2 regions of the Actinomadura vinacea genome follow, and region 2 is predicted to be linked to the other one. Evidence: riboswitches for the same ligand, from Rfam matches in the RefSeq annotation. Region 2 holds a riboswitch; the other holds the start of a gene.

Region 1 (7,329 bases), on a different contig from region 2:
CCGAACCGCGGCCCAGCGCGGCAGAGGCGCGCAAGAAGCTCACCAAGCTCAACGAGCAGGTCGAGCAGATGGTGGAGAAGTACAACCAGCTCCAAGAGCAGCTCAAGGTCGCCAAGAAGAAGTGGAAGGCGACGCAGGCGGCGGGCAAGGAGGAGCTGGCGACCTTCAACCAGCTCCAGGAGAAGGTCGCGCAGATGGCGGCGACCGCCTACAAGCAGGGCAACACCGGCGACGTGGCCGGCTTCGTCGGCAACGAGAACCCGCAGGCCGTGCTCGACCAGGCCGCCGTGTTCCAGCACCTGTCCCGCAACCGCAACTCCGAGCTGGCCCAGTTCCTGGGGTCGGCGCAGCGGCTGCGGCGGGAGCAGGCCCAGGCCAAGGCCGCCTACGACGAGGCGGCCAAGAAGGCCAAGGAGGCCAAGGCCAAGAAGACCGAGGTCGAGAAGTCGATCAAGAAGCAGAAGACGCTGCTGGCCCGGCTGGGCGAGCCGTCCGGCTCCTCGGGCGGCGGCAGCACCGGCGGCTCCTACACCGGTCCGGCCAGCGGTTCGGCCCGCACGGCGCTCAACTTCGCCTACGCCCAGCTCGGCAAGCCCTACGAGTACGGCGCCACGGGCCCCGGAACCTATGACTGCTCCGGGCTCACCATGAGGGCGTGGGGGGCGGCGGGCGTCAACGTCACCCGCACGACCAACACGCAGTACGCGGCCACCAAGAGGGTCTCCAAGAGCGCGTTGCAACCCGGTGACCTGGTGTTCTTCAACAGCCTCAACCACATGGGCATGTACGTGGGCGGCGGCAAGATGATCCACGCCCCGCGCACGGGCAAGAACGTCGAGATCGTGCCCATCATGTCCGGCTACTACGCCTCGAACTACTACGGGGCCGGTCGCCCCTGAGCCGAGGATCGATGGCTGGACGAAGGCCGCCGGACCGCGTTATTCCAGGTCCGGCGGCTTTTTGTCGCCTATTTGCCATCTCGTAGACCTTTGCTATCTTGTGTCCACTCGCGGTACCCCCCAGGTGCCGCCCGGGCCCCGCGCGGCACCCGCGCACCGCGGCCCCGACGGCGCCCTCCAGGTGCCGCCTTCGATTCGGCACCTTCCAGGTGCCGCGTCCCCCTCCCAACGGCCGGCCCGGCCGCACCGTGAGCGCACCCTCGACGCGCATGGGCTCTGAGAGCGCGCCACGGCGGTCCCCCCATCGGGCCCCGGCCGCGGGCGTGCCCTGTTCCCGGGCCGCCCATCTCCAGCAGTACCCCTGACAACACATGGCCACGGCGTGGCCGCCCGTCCCCGTCTCCCTCGGGACTCCCCCACACACTGTCCCGTGGCGAGCCCGGGCGGCCACGCCCTACCCCCTCATCCGCGTACACGTGTACGCAGGGTGATCTGACCGAAATCCGAACAACGGGCGTCCGCACAGCACGGGCGCCCACCGCCGAGTCCGCGCGAGCGGAGCCGGGGACCCACGTCCCATCCGGGGTGAATCGGCCTTTGACCAGGCCGTAGGGCAGCTTCCACGCCCGAACCCGTCAGCTAACCCGGCAGGCGGCATGGAAGCTGAGGAGACCCCCACGTGCCAGGAAAGCACCGCACGCGCAACCCCTTGAACATCACTCTCCGTACTACCGGCGGCCTCGTCGCCGGGGCCACCGTGATCGGCCTGGCCGCCGCCACCACGCAGGCGTCGCTCGCCTTCGGCGACTCCCCGCGGCGCCCCGCCACCTTGGCCGCCGGGGCCGCGAACGTGACGGAGGCGAAGACCGTCCAGACCAAGCGGGGCAAGGGCCTCAAGGCCAAGCACGACAAGCGCGACAAGCGCGGCAAGCGCAAGAAGCCCACCGCCCAGGACGCCATCAAGCTCGCCCGTTCCCAGGTCGGGATCTCCGAGGACGCCGTCGGCGACACCAAGTTCCAGGACTGGTACAAGTCGACCGACCGCGCCAAGGAGACCGTGGAGCGCGACGGCGGCACCATCGGCGGCTACAGCTCCGCCGCCTGGTGCAGCATGTTCATCTCCTGGATCGGCCACCGGATCGGCGCCAGCGACCAGCTGGGCATGGACGCCTGGACGGTCGCGCACGCCCAATGGTTCGAGGACAAGGGCCGCTGGGGCGACAAGCCGCGGCCGGGCGCCATCGTCTTCTTCAACTGGGGCGGCAGCAAGAGCATCGACGACATCGAGCACGTCGGCATGGTGATCAAGGACAACGGCGACGGCACCGTGAAGACGGTGGAGGGCAACACCAGCAACGCCGTCCTGGTTCGGGAACGTTCCACAGCCTCTGTCGTCGGCTACGGCTACCCCCGGTACGCCAAGTCGAAGTGAGGCCCGGCGCGCCCGGACGGGCGCGCGCATAGGATCTCGCGCATGGATCGGGAGCGCGGACCCGGAGTCCCGCGGCGGAAGGCCCTCACGGCGATCGCCGCGGGCTCCGCCGTCTGCGCCCTCGCGGGCGCGGGCCTGTCCGCCGCCGGCTCCGAAGGCCCTGCCCGAAGCGCGTCCGGAGACCAGGCGCGGACGCTGCCAGGCCCCGATGTCGGACCGCCCGACCGGGAGGCGGTAGCCACCGTCCTGGCCAACCGGGCCGCGGCCGTCCGCGACCGCGACCGCGCCGCGTTCATGGCCACGGTCGCCGCCGCCCCGGCGGGCTACCGGCAGGCCCAGGCCGCGATGTTCGACAACCTGCTCAAGCTTCCGCTGGACGGCTGGCGGGAGCGGTTCGAACGGGTCGTCTCCACCACCGGGAGCGCCGTGCTCGTCCAGGTCACGCTCGGCTACCGGCTGCGCGGCCACGACGCCGACCCGCTGCGGCGCAACCGGCATCTGGCGTTCGCGCCGCGCTCGGGCACCTGGGTGATCACCGGTGCCGGCGCGGAACGCGGTCTCCCCGACGACGCCGAGATCTGGGACGGCGGCCCGCTCACCGCCGTGCGGGGCCGCACCGGCCTGGTCATCGGCGACGGGCCCGCCCTGGCGGAGATCGCACGCCGGCTGGACGAGGCCGTCCCCGCCGTCGCCCGGATCACCGGCGCGGCGGCCGTCCGGGGCTGGCGCGGGCGGGTGGTCGCGCTGGTGCCCGGCACCGACGCCCGGGCCGGCGCGCTGGCGGGCGGCGACCGCGACCTGGGCGGGATCGCCGCGCTCGCCACCGTCGCGCCCACCGCGGGCGGCCCCGGCGCGGACCGCGTCGTCATCGCGCCCGGCACCTTCGGCCGCCTCAACGACCTGGGCCGCGACGTCGTGCTCACCCATGAGCTGACGCACGTCGCCACCGGCGGGGCGCGCGACGGCCGCACCCCGATCTGGCTCATCGAGGGCTTCGCCGACTACGTCGGCTACCACGGCATGCCGGTGAGCGTGCCGTCGGCCGCGCGCGAGCTGCGCCGCGAGGTGGCCGCCGGACGGCTGCCCGCCGGGCTGCCCGGCCGCACCGCCTTCGACGCCGCCGCCTCCGGCCGGCTCTCCCAGAGCTACCAGGAGGCGTGGCTGGCCTGCCGCATGATCGCCGACCGGTACGGTGAGGCGAGTCTGGTCCGGCTCTACCGGGCCGCGGGACGGCGGTCCGAGGCCGCGGCGCTGCGCGAGGTGCTGGGCCTGACCCCGGCCCGTTTCACCGCCGAATGGCGCGACTACCTGCGGAGGGAACTGCGATGAGCGCCGAGCCGACGGCCGACGCCAGGTCCCGGCGGGCCGCCGCGATCGCCGCCCTCGTGCTGTTCGCCGCCGTCGGCGCGGTGCTGGCCCTCACCACGCCGTGGAACCCGCTGCCCGGGGACGTGCCGGGCGGCGCGGCGCCGGTGGACCCGTCCCGCGACTTCAGCGCCGCGGAGATCGCCCGGTCCCGCGCGTTCGACGCCGCACTGGCCCCGCGCGCCTACAGCAGCCTGGTCGCCGGCCTGGCCGTGGTGCTGGTGCTCGGCCTCACCCCGCTGGGCGCCCGCTTCATCGCCTGGACGACCGCGCGCGTGCGCCGGTGGCCGCTGCGGGTCGCGGTGGCGGCCGTGGCGCTCACCACCGTGCTGCGCCTGGCCGGGCTTCCGTTCGGCGTCTGGGGCGAGGCCGTCCTGCGCCGGTACGGGCTGTCCACGCAGTCGTGGCCGGAGTGGTTCGTCGACCAGGCCAAGTCGCTCGGCGTCACCTGGATCGTCTGGACGCTGGCGCTGCTCCTGCTGTACTGGGCGCTGCGCCGCTTCCCGCGCTACTGGTGGACGGGCGCCGCCGCGGCCGGCTTCCTCCTGGTCGTGACGATGTCGTTCCTCTACCCGATCGCGTTCGAGCCGGTCTTCAACAAGTTCCACTCGCTGCCGCAGGGCCGGCTGCGCGCCGACCTGCTGGCGATGGCCCAGCGCGACGGCGTGCCGGTGAAGGACGTGCTGGTCGCCGACGCGTCCCGCCGCACGACCGCGCTCAACGCCTACGTCTCCGGTTTCGGCTCGACCCGCCGCATCGTCGTGTACGACACGCTGCTGAAGGCGACGCCGGAACCGCGCGTCAAGGCGATCGTGGCGCACGAGCTCGGGCACGCCAAGTACGCCGACGTTCTCTACGGGACGCTCATCGGCGCGCTCAGCGTCTCCGCGGCGGTCTGCCTGCTCCACCTGCTGCTCAGCTCGCCGCGCCTGCTGCGGCGCTCTGGCGTCGCCCCCGAGGGCGGTGACGGGGACGGCGCCGCGGGCGGCGCGGCCGATCCGCGGTCGCTGGCGCTGCTGCTCGCGCTGGTGACGGTCGCGATGCAGCTCGGAACACCCGTGCAGAACCTCATCAGCCGGCAGATCGAGGCCCGCGCCGACGCGCACTCGCTCGACCTCACCCGCGACCCGGCCACTTTCGCGTCGATGCAGCACGAGCTGTCGAGCCGCAACATCTCCGACCTGGGGCCGGACCCGCTCGAACGGGTCCTCTACATGACCCACCCGTCGGCACCCGAACGCATCGCCATGGCCCGCGACTGGGCCCGGCTGCACGGCGTCCCGGAACCTCCCCCGCAGCGACGCTAGCCGGTTGACGCCTCGGCCGACGGCGAGCTCAGGAGCGCTGCCCGGACTCCGCCACCGCGCCCTCGGCGGAGTTCTGCATGGGAGTGCCGCCCTGTGGCCCGATCCGCATGGACTGCTTGAGGGCGCTGCCCTTGACCCAGTCCTGCCACTTCATCTGCCAGTAGCCCCAGCCGTTGTCCGGCTCCAGTTCCCGGTTGCTGCCCGTCACCTCGAACGGGTCGCCGCGCTGGGAGAAGTTGTAGAACCAGTCCGCGTGCGAAGGGCTGGCGTTGATGCAGCCGTGGCTGACGTTGCTGTTGCCCTGCGAACCCACCGACCACGGCGCGCTGTGCACGTACTCGCCGCTGTTGGAGATGCGGACGGCGTGGGCGACGGTCAGGCTGTAGTAGCCGGCGCACCCTGGGCCGCAGCCCTCCCACTCGGACGTCATGGTGACCGGGTTGCCCTTGTCCATCGTCAGGTGCATGCCGTTGGTGGTGGTGTACTTGCGGACGCCGCCCTTCCCCATGCTGACCGGGATCTTCCGGACGATCTTGCCGTTCTTCTTCACGACCAGGTTGTGCTTGTCCTCGCTGGCCTTGCTGATGTGCTCGTCGCCGACCCGGAAGTCGAGGGTCTGGTTCTTCCCCCCGTAGACGTCCTTGCCGGCCGCCACGCCGCTCAGGTGGGCGCGCAGGCTCACCTTGGTCTGGCGGGGCCAGAAGTTCTTGGTGCGGAACACCATCGTCTGGCCGTCGAACCAATGCCAGGCGCCCTCGACCGGATTGCTGGAACGCACCTCCATCGCCCGCTCCACCGCGGCCCGGTCGGAGACCTCGCGGGCGAACTTCATGACGATGGGCATCCCGACGCCGACGACCTCCTTGTTGTACGGCCCCTCGAAGGTGACACCGAGCGTCTTCTTGGCCGCGGCGGTCTTGAACCGGCTGCTCTTGGTGCGGGTCTTGCCGTCCCCGCCGAGCGCGGTGGCGGTGACCGTGTACTCGGTCGCGGGCTGCAGCGACCAGCGCGACCGCCACTGCGTCCGGTCGGCGCTCAACGCGCCCTCCACCTGCTCGCCCTTGGTGGAGACGGTGACGTTCTCAATGGTCCCCTGCCGCGCCTGCACGGCGATCGGGCTGTCGGGACGCGGCCGCGCCCCGCCCTCCGCCGGGCTGACCGCCAGCGCCACCTCACCGGCACCGGTCGCCACCATCCCGGCGTCCGAGGAACATCCCGCCAGGCCCGCCCCCGCCACCACCGCCGTCAGGCCCAGTGCGGCCGCGCGAAGATGGGGCCCGGAAGGCGCACCGGGCCCGGAGCACATAGTGAACGAGATCATCATGAAAGGGCCGGTACCCGCGAAATTCGCGGGTACCGGCCCTCAGAGCGTTCCTTTACCGATTCCCGGTGCACTCAGTGCGAGAAATGGCCCCGGTAATACTCGAACACCAGCCCGATCGTCGTCATGATGGCGGCGCACGCACCCAGGATCACCAGCCACCACCCGAACACCACGCCCAGCGCCACGGCCGCGGCCGACAGCGCCACGAACAGCGGCCACCAGCTGTGCGGGCTGAAGAAGCCCAACTCGCCCGCCGCGTCGGCGATCTCACCCTCGGGGTCGTCCTCGTACAGCGGCCCGCCGTTGCCCTTCTCCAGCCGGCGGATCGTGAAGTGGATGTAGAACCCGATCAGCCCGGCCAGGCCGACGGACAGGGCCAGCGCCGTGGTGCCCGTCCAGTCCTTGGACCACAGCCAGTAGACGACGTCGGTGGCGAGGAAGAAGACCGCGCACCCATAGAACATGAACGCCTGAACGCGCATCGCCTAGCCCTTCGTCCCGGTGAGCTCGCCCTTGGCCCCGACGTGCGGATGGTGCAGGTCGAAGGCCGGACGCTCGGAGCGGATCCGCGGGATCGAGTTGAAGTTGTGCCGGGGCGGCGGGCAGGACGTCGCCCACTCCAGGGACGCGCCGTACCCCCACGGGTCGTCCACCTCGACCCGCTTGCCCTTCTTGTAGGTGATGTAGACGTTGTAGAAGAACGGCAGCATCGACAGCCCGAGCAGCAGCGAGAACGCCGAGGACACCTGGTTCATCCCGGTGAACTCGCTGGCGTAGTCGGCGTACCGGCGCGGCATGCCCGCGGCGCCCAGCCAGTGCTGGATCAGGAACGTGCCGTGGAAGCCGATGAACAGCATCCAGAAGTGCACCTTGCCGAGCCGGTCGTTCAGCATCTTCCCGGTCCACTTCGGCCACCAGAAGTAGAACCCGGCGAACATCGCGAACACCACCGTGCCGAACACGACGTAGTGGAAGTGCGCCACGACGAAGTAGGAGTCCGAC
Region 2 (7,329 bases):
GGGCGCCCGTCCCCAAGACGGGGTCGGGGGGAGCCCGCACCCTTCCAACCCAGGTTGCAACCTCCTGAGAATGGGGAAGGGGCCAGTCGCTCGACGGCTAGGACTGCAGCCGGCTCTCGTTGCCCCACAGGTAGTACGCGGGAAGCCCCCGTTGCAGTCCTGATCTGTAGATGCCCACGCCCTGTGTCGGGACCACTGATCTGACCCATGGGGCTTCTATGGTCGCCGCTTTGCTGATCAGCTCTCTGGCGGTGAAGGCGATCCCGGTGTCTGCCTTCACTCGGACGCCCGCCTTCGTGCCTCCGTCGGGCCCGAACGGAAGCAGATAGATCTCGGGCACGTTCAATGTGCTGCCGGCCAGAGCATCCCAGCAGCCGGAAGCCCTCAGGTGCTCAGTAAACCGGACCGTGGCATCGGGTGCCTCCGCCGGCCATTGCACCTCAGCGCATTGCGCCAGGGAGAATCGGAGGTCTGGGCGATGCAACGCGGTTTCGTCGTCGGTCAAAGGCTCTGTGCGCAGGAAAGTTGCCTTTGCCGCCAACGTGGTGACGTCTGTGACGTAATAGCTGACGCGCTTTCGCCTGGTCCGCTTCAGATCCCCCAGGCCCCAGGTCTGGAGGTGCGGCCACCAAGCGTCGTACATGGCGACCTCAGCGTCGCGAAGCAACACGCGCATTGGTCGCTCGTCGCCCGGCCACGCGAAGACAGTGCCGGCTTCGACCTGCGCACGATCCATGATCTGAGTCTGAGATGTTCCCTCTCGGGTGACGTGCGGCCCTGGTCAGAGCGGCATACGGCTAGAAGACCGAAATGTGGACGTGGTCGTAGTGGTTGGCCGTCGCGCCGCCGCGGTTCTCCATGCTGCGCCAGCCGGGGCTGCGCATGTCGTAGATGCGCTGGCGCCAGATGACGTACTTGATGCCGAGCTTGCTGGCGTTGGCGATGGCGTAGGCGGCGGTCTGGTCGCCCTTGGTCTGTGCGCTGCCCGACGCCATCGAGCCGCCGGTGGTGACCATGAAGTCACAGGCGGTGCCGGTGGCGTGGTCCTGGGCGTCGGCGCCGCCGCGGTAGCAGCCGATGGTGGGGAACGGCCCGAACTCGATGTCGATGGTGTTCTTGGTCTTGGCCATCCGGGGGGTGGTTCCGCCCATGCCGGTGCTGGGCGACTCCGGCTTGAACTTCTTGATCAGCGCCTTGACCCGGGCCTTCTCCTTGACCAGGTCCTTGATCTCTTTCTCCAGGTCCTTGATCTTCTGCTCGGCCTCGCGCTTGGCCTTCGCCTGCTCGTTCACCAGCTGCTGGATCTGCTGCACCTTGGCGGACTGGTTCTGCGCCACGTGGCTGACCAGGGTGACGTTGCTGAGCGCGTTGGACGGGTCGCTGTCGGCGAGCACGGAGACCGAGGGGTCGGCGCCGCCCGTCATGTACTGGGAGGCCGCCAGCTGGGCCACCAGGCCGCGGGCGGCTTGGAGGTCGCTGTTGAGCACCTTGGTGCGGTCCAGGGCCTTCTTGACGCCGTACTGGGCGTCCTTCAGCTTGGCCAGGTCGCCGCCGTACGCCTTGTCGAGCTTCTCGATCTGGGCGTTCAGTTTGCGGATGCGGCCCCCGTCGCCCGGCTCCGCCTGTGCGGGGGGCGCGGTGATCGTGGTGCCCGCGGCCAGTGGCAGGGCACCTGCGAGTGCCACGAGTGCCAGGGCGGGACGCCGCAGCCGCGATTGCCAACTGGGGGTGGAGTTGGGGGTCCCCTCCACGTCCTCTCCTCTCCTCGATCGCCTACCGGGTTAGCTGACGGATTCGGGCCGGGAGTCAGCCCTATCACCGCCCGAGCTGGTGGACGGTGAATTCACCCCGGCCGGTCTGGGCCGGAGCGTCGCCGCCCCGGACCGTCCGGCTGTGGTTCCCCGGTTCCCGGGCGAACTGCGCCGCGGGACTCGGCTGGTCCGGCCGGACCCGCCCCGGGGGACGAAGCGGTCACCGGCCGAATGCCATCGAACTGTAAGGAACCATTCGGATCCTCGCCAAGATTAAACCCCTGTGACCCCTGGAAGGGCAGGGCAACAGAGAATCATGTCTTTCTCCTGGGAGCCGGGCCATCCTACGTGACCGGACTCACAGGCCGGCCTTGTACAGAAGCCTGTTGGCCGTGCCGGACGGAAGTCGCCCGATTCGCCCCTTCGTGGAGTTGTCGTTCAGCCATTTCTGCACCTGCGGGAACGTGGCGCCGCGGTTCCCGGCGAGGTACAGCGCGGCGGCGCCGCTGACGTGCGGGGCGGCCATCGACGTTCCGGAGATCGTCGACTTGCCGCCGCCGGGCCACGCCGAGGTGATCCCGTAACCGGGCGCGAAGATGTCCACGCACGAGCCGTGGTTGGACCAGGTCGCGCGGTTGTCGTAGACGGTGGTGGCGCCGACCGCCATCACCCAGCCTGCGCCGGCGGGGGAGGTGTTGCAGGCGTTCTGGTTCTCGTTGCCGGCCGCGACGGAGACGAACACGCCCGACTGCGACAGCTTCTGCACCGCCGTGTTCAGCGCCGCGGACTTGGGGCCGCCGACCGACAGGTTGGCCACGGCGGGCTTGGCGGCGTTCCGCTCCAGCCACTGGACGGCCTGCACGATGGTCGACATCGAGCCGGAGCCTTCGGCGTCCAGCACCCGCATGCCGCGCAGCTTGACGTTCTTGGCCACGCCCCAGGTCTTGCCGCCGATGGTGCCCGCCACGTGGGTGCCGTGCCCGTTGCGGTCCCAGCCGTCGCCGCCGAACTCCGGAGCCACCCAGGCGACCGAGGCCCGGTTCCCGAACTCGGGGTGCGTGGAGGCCAGCCCGGTGTCGATCACGTAGGCGGTCACGCCGGTGCCGGTCGACTTGTAGGTGTAGGTCTTCGACAGCGGCAGCCTGCGCTGGTCGATGCGGTCCAGGCCCCAGGTCGCCGAGCGCTGCGTGCCGACGGCCTTCACCACCTGGTCCTGCTCGATCGCGGCCACGGCCGGGTCGCGGCGCAGCTTGTCCAGCTGCGTGGTGCTCAGCTTGGCGGCGAAGCCGTTCAGCACCCCGTCGAAGAGCTTGACGGAGGTGGCGCGCACGCGCTTGGCCGCCGAGGCGGTGGACTCGCCGGACTTGAGCGTGACGATGTACCGGCCGGGCAGCGGGGTCCCGCGCGCCGCGGTGACGGTGACCGGGCCGGCCGCGGCGGGGGCCGCGGCGGCGGGCAGCGTGCCGGTCGCGCCGACGCAGGTGGCGGCCGCGCCGACGACGAGCACCCTTCGGTGGACAGTCCGCAAGAGCTCTCCTTCTCTCCGGCGGGACCGTGCGCGGTGCCCGCGGCGGCTGACATGACCGGTCAGCCCGGAGGTACTTTAATGGATCTCTTGCAGAAAGAGCCCTTAAATCACGATTAAATTGGCATTCCGGTCATCTCCGCCCGGCGCCGCTCAGGCGCGGGTGAGCTTGCCCTGGTAGCCGAGCGGGGTCCCGGCGCGCGTCCTCCAGGCGTACTGCAGGGTGCCGTCCGGCTGCCGGCTCACCTGGACGGTCCCGTTCGAGCACGGCTTCGGGATCGCCAGCATCATCTGCAGTTGCCGGTTGGTGCCCTTGGTGAAGGTGAGCGTCCCGGTGCAGCGGCTCCGCGGGTACACGGCCCGGGCCGTCGTCTCGCCCGCCTTGAACGTCACCTCGACCGGGAAGGAGGCACCGCGCCCGGGGTTGACCGCGGTGCCCTTCCATGTGCCGGAGAACCCCTCGGGGATGGCGCTCACCGGCCGGTCGTCGACCGGGGCGTTGGCGGGCCCGGCCTGCTGCGTGGCGTGGTCGTCCCGCCACTGCGGCAGCAGCACCAGCGCGATGATCAGGACGCCGACCAGCACCCCGATCGTGAGCGAGAGCGCCACCCCCAGCAGATGGTTGCCGGGACGCGGCAGGCTCTCCAGAAGCCCGCCCAGGCCGCGGCGGGGCTCCTCCTCGGGAGGGAGGGCGAGCACGGCCGTCAGACTCCGCTGGTCGTCGCCGGCGGGCGCCGGCATGCCCGGGATCAGGTGCGGTGTCGGCTCGGTCCGGTCGGTCGGCTCCGGCGGCGCGGGCGGTTCCGGCAGCGGGGGGACCGCCGGCATGGCCTGCGTCGCGAGGTCTTCGTCCCCCGGCTCGTCCCCGGCCGGGACGGAACCGTTCCGCGGCGGCAGCGGGAAGTCCGTGCGGGTGATCTCGGCGGGCTCGTCGAGCGGTGCGCGGCCGAACGACGCGGGCGGCACGGACGCCCGCATGGGCGAAAGGGCGTCCTCCGGGCCCGGGGGCGTCCCTGGGGCCGCGGACGGGGCCGCCACGGGCTCTGGAGCGGGCTCGGGCGGCGGGAACGCGTCCGGGAAGGCCTCGGGGGGTATCGCCGGGGCCGACGGGGGAGCCGGCGCGGCCGGTTGCGGTGACTCCACCGGCTGCTCGACCGGCGGCGGGGACGCCGCGCTGCGCGCCAGCGCCCGTCCTTCGGTGACCAGCGACCCGGGCAGCCGGGCCGCCAGCGGGCCCGACTCGTCCAGCAGCCGCTCCAGGAGCCCGGCCGCGCTCGGCCGCGCGGTGAGGTCCTTGGCCAGGGCGTCCGCGACGATCTCCCGCAGCGAGTCCGGGAGGTCCGACATGTCCGGCTGGTCGTACATGATGCGCTGCATGACCTCGGTCGGCGAGTCGTCGCCGAACGGCGGCCGCGCGGTCACCGCGTACAGCAGGGTGGCGGCCCAGGCGAACACGTCCGCGGCCGGGCCGATGTCGATGCCGCTGAGCTGTTCGGGCGCCTTGTAGGACGGATCGTCGGCGACCCGGCCGCTGGGGGCGGCGTCGACCGCGTCCAGCGCGGGCGTGACGGCGACGTCGCCGACCCTGGGGCCGTCCCGGCCGAGCAGGATGTTGGCGGGCTTGAAGTCGTGGTGCACGGCGCCGGCGCGGTGGATCGCGGCGAGCGAGACCGCGGTGCCGACCGCCAGCCGCTCGACCACGCCGGCGCCGCGCGGGCCCTCCTCGGTCACCAGCTGGAGCAGCGAGGGGCCGTCGACCCATTCGCTCACCACGTACGGGCGGTCGCCCTCGACGTCGGCGTCCAGGATCGCCGCCGTGCAGAAGCCGGACACCTTGCGCGCGGCGGTGAACGCCGCGGCGAACCGGGCCCGGGCGGCGGGCTCGCCGCTCAGCCGCAGGTGCAGCAGCTTGATCGCGACCATCCGGCCGGAGCGGTCCCGGCCCAGGAAGACGGCGCCGTGCTCGCCGACGCCGAGCCGTCCGGTGATCTCGTACTCACCGAGTTCGCGCGGGTCACCGGGCTGCAGGGGCAGCGCCTCGGCCATCTACACAACCTCCGTGTCCTCCGCCGGGGACGGGCTCCACCGGCCCCCCGAAAACATCGCTCATCTCCGGCCGGTTTGGGTCCATTTCTACCGGTTGGTCGGCCCCGGCGCCGCCGATGGCGGGAAGACGGTGACCGGAGGGAGTCCCGACCGGGGCGGAACCATGGAACGGGCCCGCCGTACGAGCCCGCGCCGGACGGGCCCCGCGACCGCAGGAACGGTAGCGTCGGTGCCGATGTCGCGAACACCTCTCACCCGTGCCGTGCTGGACGAGCAGCGCGGCGCCCTCGGCCTGCCGCCGCACGCCGGCTCCGACGAGCCCGCGGAGCTGCGCCGGTCCGCGCTGGAGGCGGTGCTGGCCGCCTATGACGCGGGCATCGAGCCCATGCGGCCGGTCCTCAGGGGAGCCGTGCGGGCGCTGCTGGACCGGCTCGCCGAACTGGCGCCCGGACGGTCGGTGGAGGTCCGGGTGCCTCCGTACGCCGCGGTGCAATGTATCGACGGCCCGCACCATACCCGGGGAACCCCGCCCAACGTGGTGGAGATGGCCCCACCGACCTGGATCGCTCTGGCCACCGGCACCCTGACCTGGGACGAGGCGGTGAAGTCCGGCCGGGTCCGGGCAAGCGGCCCCCGCGCCGACCTGTCCGCCCACCTCCCGCTGCCGCCGTCCGGCTGACCGGCCCCCGCCGCCCCGCGACTCGTCGCGCACCGTCCGCTCAAGGCTCGCGGCTCAACGGGCGGGCGCGGACGGCTTGGCGAACGGGAACTCCTGCTCCACGCACCGCCGGCGGGACGGCTCGTCCGGATACCGGGACGGATTCCCGCACCCCGCCACCTTGATCACCAGCCAGCCGGCGGTCGCCAGCGTGATCAGCGACAGCACGATCCCGGCGATCGCCATGCCGCGCCCGGGGCCGCGCCCGACGCCGTCCCACGGGCCCGTCCCCGGCTGCGGCGGCCCACCCTCGTACGCCCTCCGGCGGGCGCCCGGCCGGGCCCGCACCAGGGCGACGATCCCCAGGACCAGGCCGGCCAGCGCCAGCGGCACCCCGAGGCCGCAGAACAGCAGCGTCGGGACGGAGACCAGCCCCAGCACCAGCGCCGCCACCGCCGCCTTGCGGCCCCGCGGACCCGGCGGCGCCGGCGGCGGCTGCGGCGGGTACGGGCGTTGACCCGGCGTCGACATGCGTGCCTCCGTGATCTCCCGTCGTGCTCGGTGCCGAGCTGTTCCGGATCAGGTTCGCGCGCCCGCCCGCCGCGGCCCCGTACCGCCAGGTAAAGGTCCTTCCAGGAGATCCACCGATCCGAGCAGGTGAACGCGGCATCTACACTGGCGGGCGTGCCTCTCGGTGATGGACGTCTGAGCCATGACATCGACCCCACGGACCGCTCCCCACAGGATGCCTGCGGGGTGTTCGGCGTATGGGTCCCGCCTTCCGAGGCGGGCCGCGCCGAAGTGAGCAAGCTCACCTACTACGGGCTGTACGCGTTGCAGCACCGCGGACAGGAATCCGCGGGCATCGCGGTCAGCGACGGATCCCGCACCGTCGTCTTCAAGGACATGGGCCTGGTCGCCCAGGTGTTCGACGAGTCGGTGCTGAACACGCTGCGCGGCCACCTGGCCGTCGGCCACAACCGCTACTCCACGACCGGCTCCCCGACCTGGGAGAACGCCCAGCCGACCTTCCGGTCGACCGACGCGGGCGGGCTCGCCCTCACGCACAACGGCAACCTGATCAACACCCCCGAGCTGGCCGCCCGGCTCGACCCCGGGGTGCTGACCGCCACCACCGACACCGAGGTCCTGACGGCGCTGCTGGCCACCCGCGCCGGCGGCGACCCGATGGCGGCCGCCCGGGAGATCCTCCCGGTGGTGCGGGGCGCGTACTCCCTCGTCTTCATGGACGAGAGCACCCTGTACGCCGCCCGCGACCCCGAGGGCATCCGCCCGCTGGTCCTCGGCCGCCTCGAGGACATCGGCTGGGTCGTCGCCTCGGAGACCGC

The links. A riboswitch is a leader RNA that binds a small molecule or an ion and turns the genes downstream of it on or off. The one in region 2 is predicted to bind cyclic di-AMP.
Region 1: another riboswitch for cyclic di-AMP. It lies ahead of ABD340_RS06680 (CHAP domain-containing protein); the one in region 2 lies ahead of ABD340_RS00425 (coiled-coil domain-containing protein).

Annotation. Positions count from the first base shown of each region.
Region 1 covers NZ_BAAARW010000005.1:21,653-28,981, reverse strand. The annotation lists gene ABD340_RS06685 (C40 family peptidase) at 1-899, shown strand, start outside; cyclic di-AMP (ydaO/yuaA leader) riboswitch at 1,429-1,569, shown strand; gene ABD340_RS06680 (CHAP domain-containing protein) at 1,579-2,331, shown strand; gene ABD340_RS06675 (putative metallopeptidase) at 2,374-3,660, shown strand; gene ABD340_RS06670 (M48 family metallopeptidase) at 3,657-5,003, shown strand; gene ABD340_RS06665 (L,D-transpeptidase) at 5,032-6,198, opposite strand; gene ABD340_RS06660 (cytochrome c oxidase subunit 4) at 6,399-6,809, opposite strand; gene ctaD (aa3-type cytochrome oxidase subunit I) at 6,813-7,329, opposite strand, start outside.
Region 2 covers NZ_BAAARW010000001.1:93,735-101,063, forward strand. The annotation lists gene ABD340_RS00420 (hypothetical protein) at 98-736, opposite strand; gene ABD340_RS00425 (coiled-coil domain-containing protein) at 798-1,751, opposite strand; cyclic di-AMP (ydaO/yuaA leader) riboswitch at 1,755-1,947, opposite strand; gene ABD340_RS00430 (S8 family peptidase) at 2,110-3,279, opposite strand; gene ABD340_RS00435 (serine/threonine protein kinase) at 3,430-5,322, opposite strand; gene ABD340_RS00440 (sterol carrier family protein) at 5,558-6,001, shown strand; gene ABD340_RS00445 (hypothetical protein) at 6,056-6,511, opposite strand; gene purF (amidophosphoribosyltransferase) at 6,665-7,329, shown strand, end outside.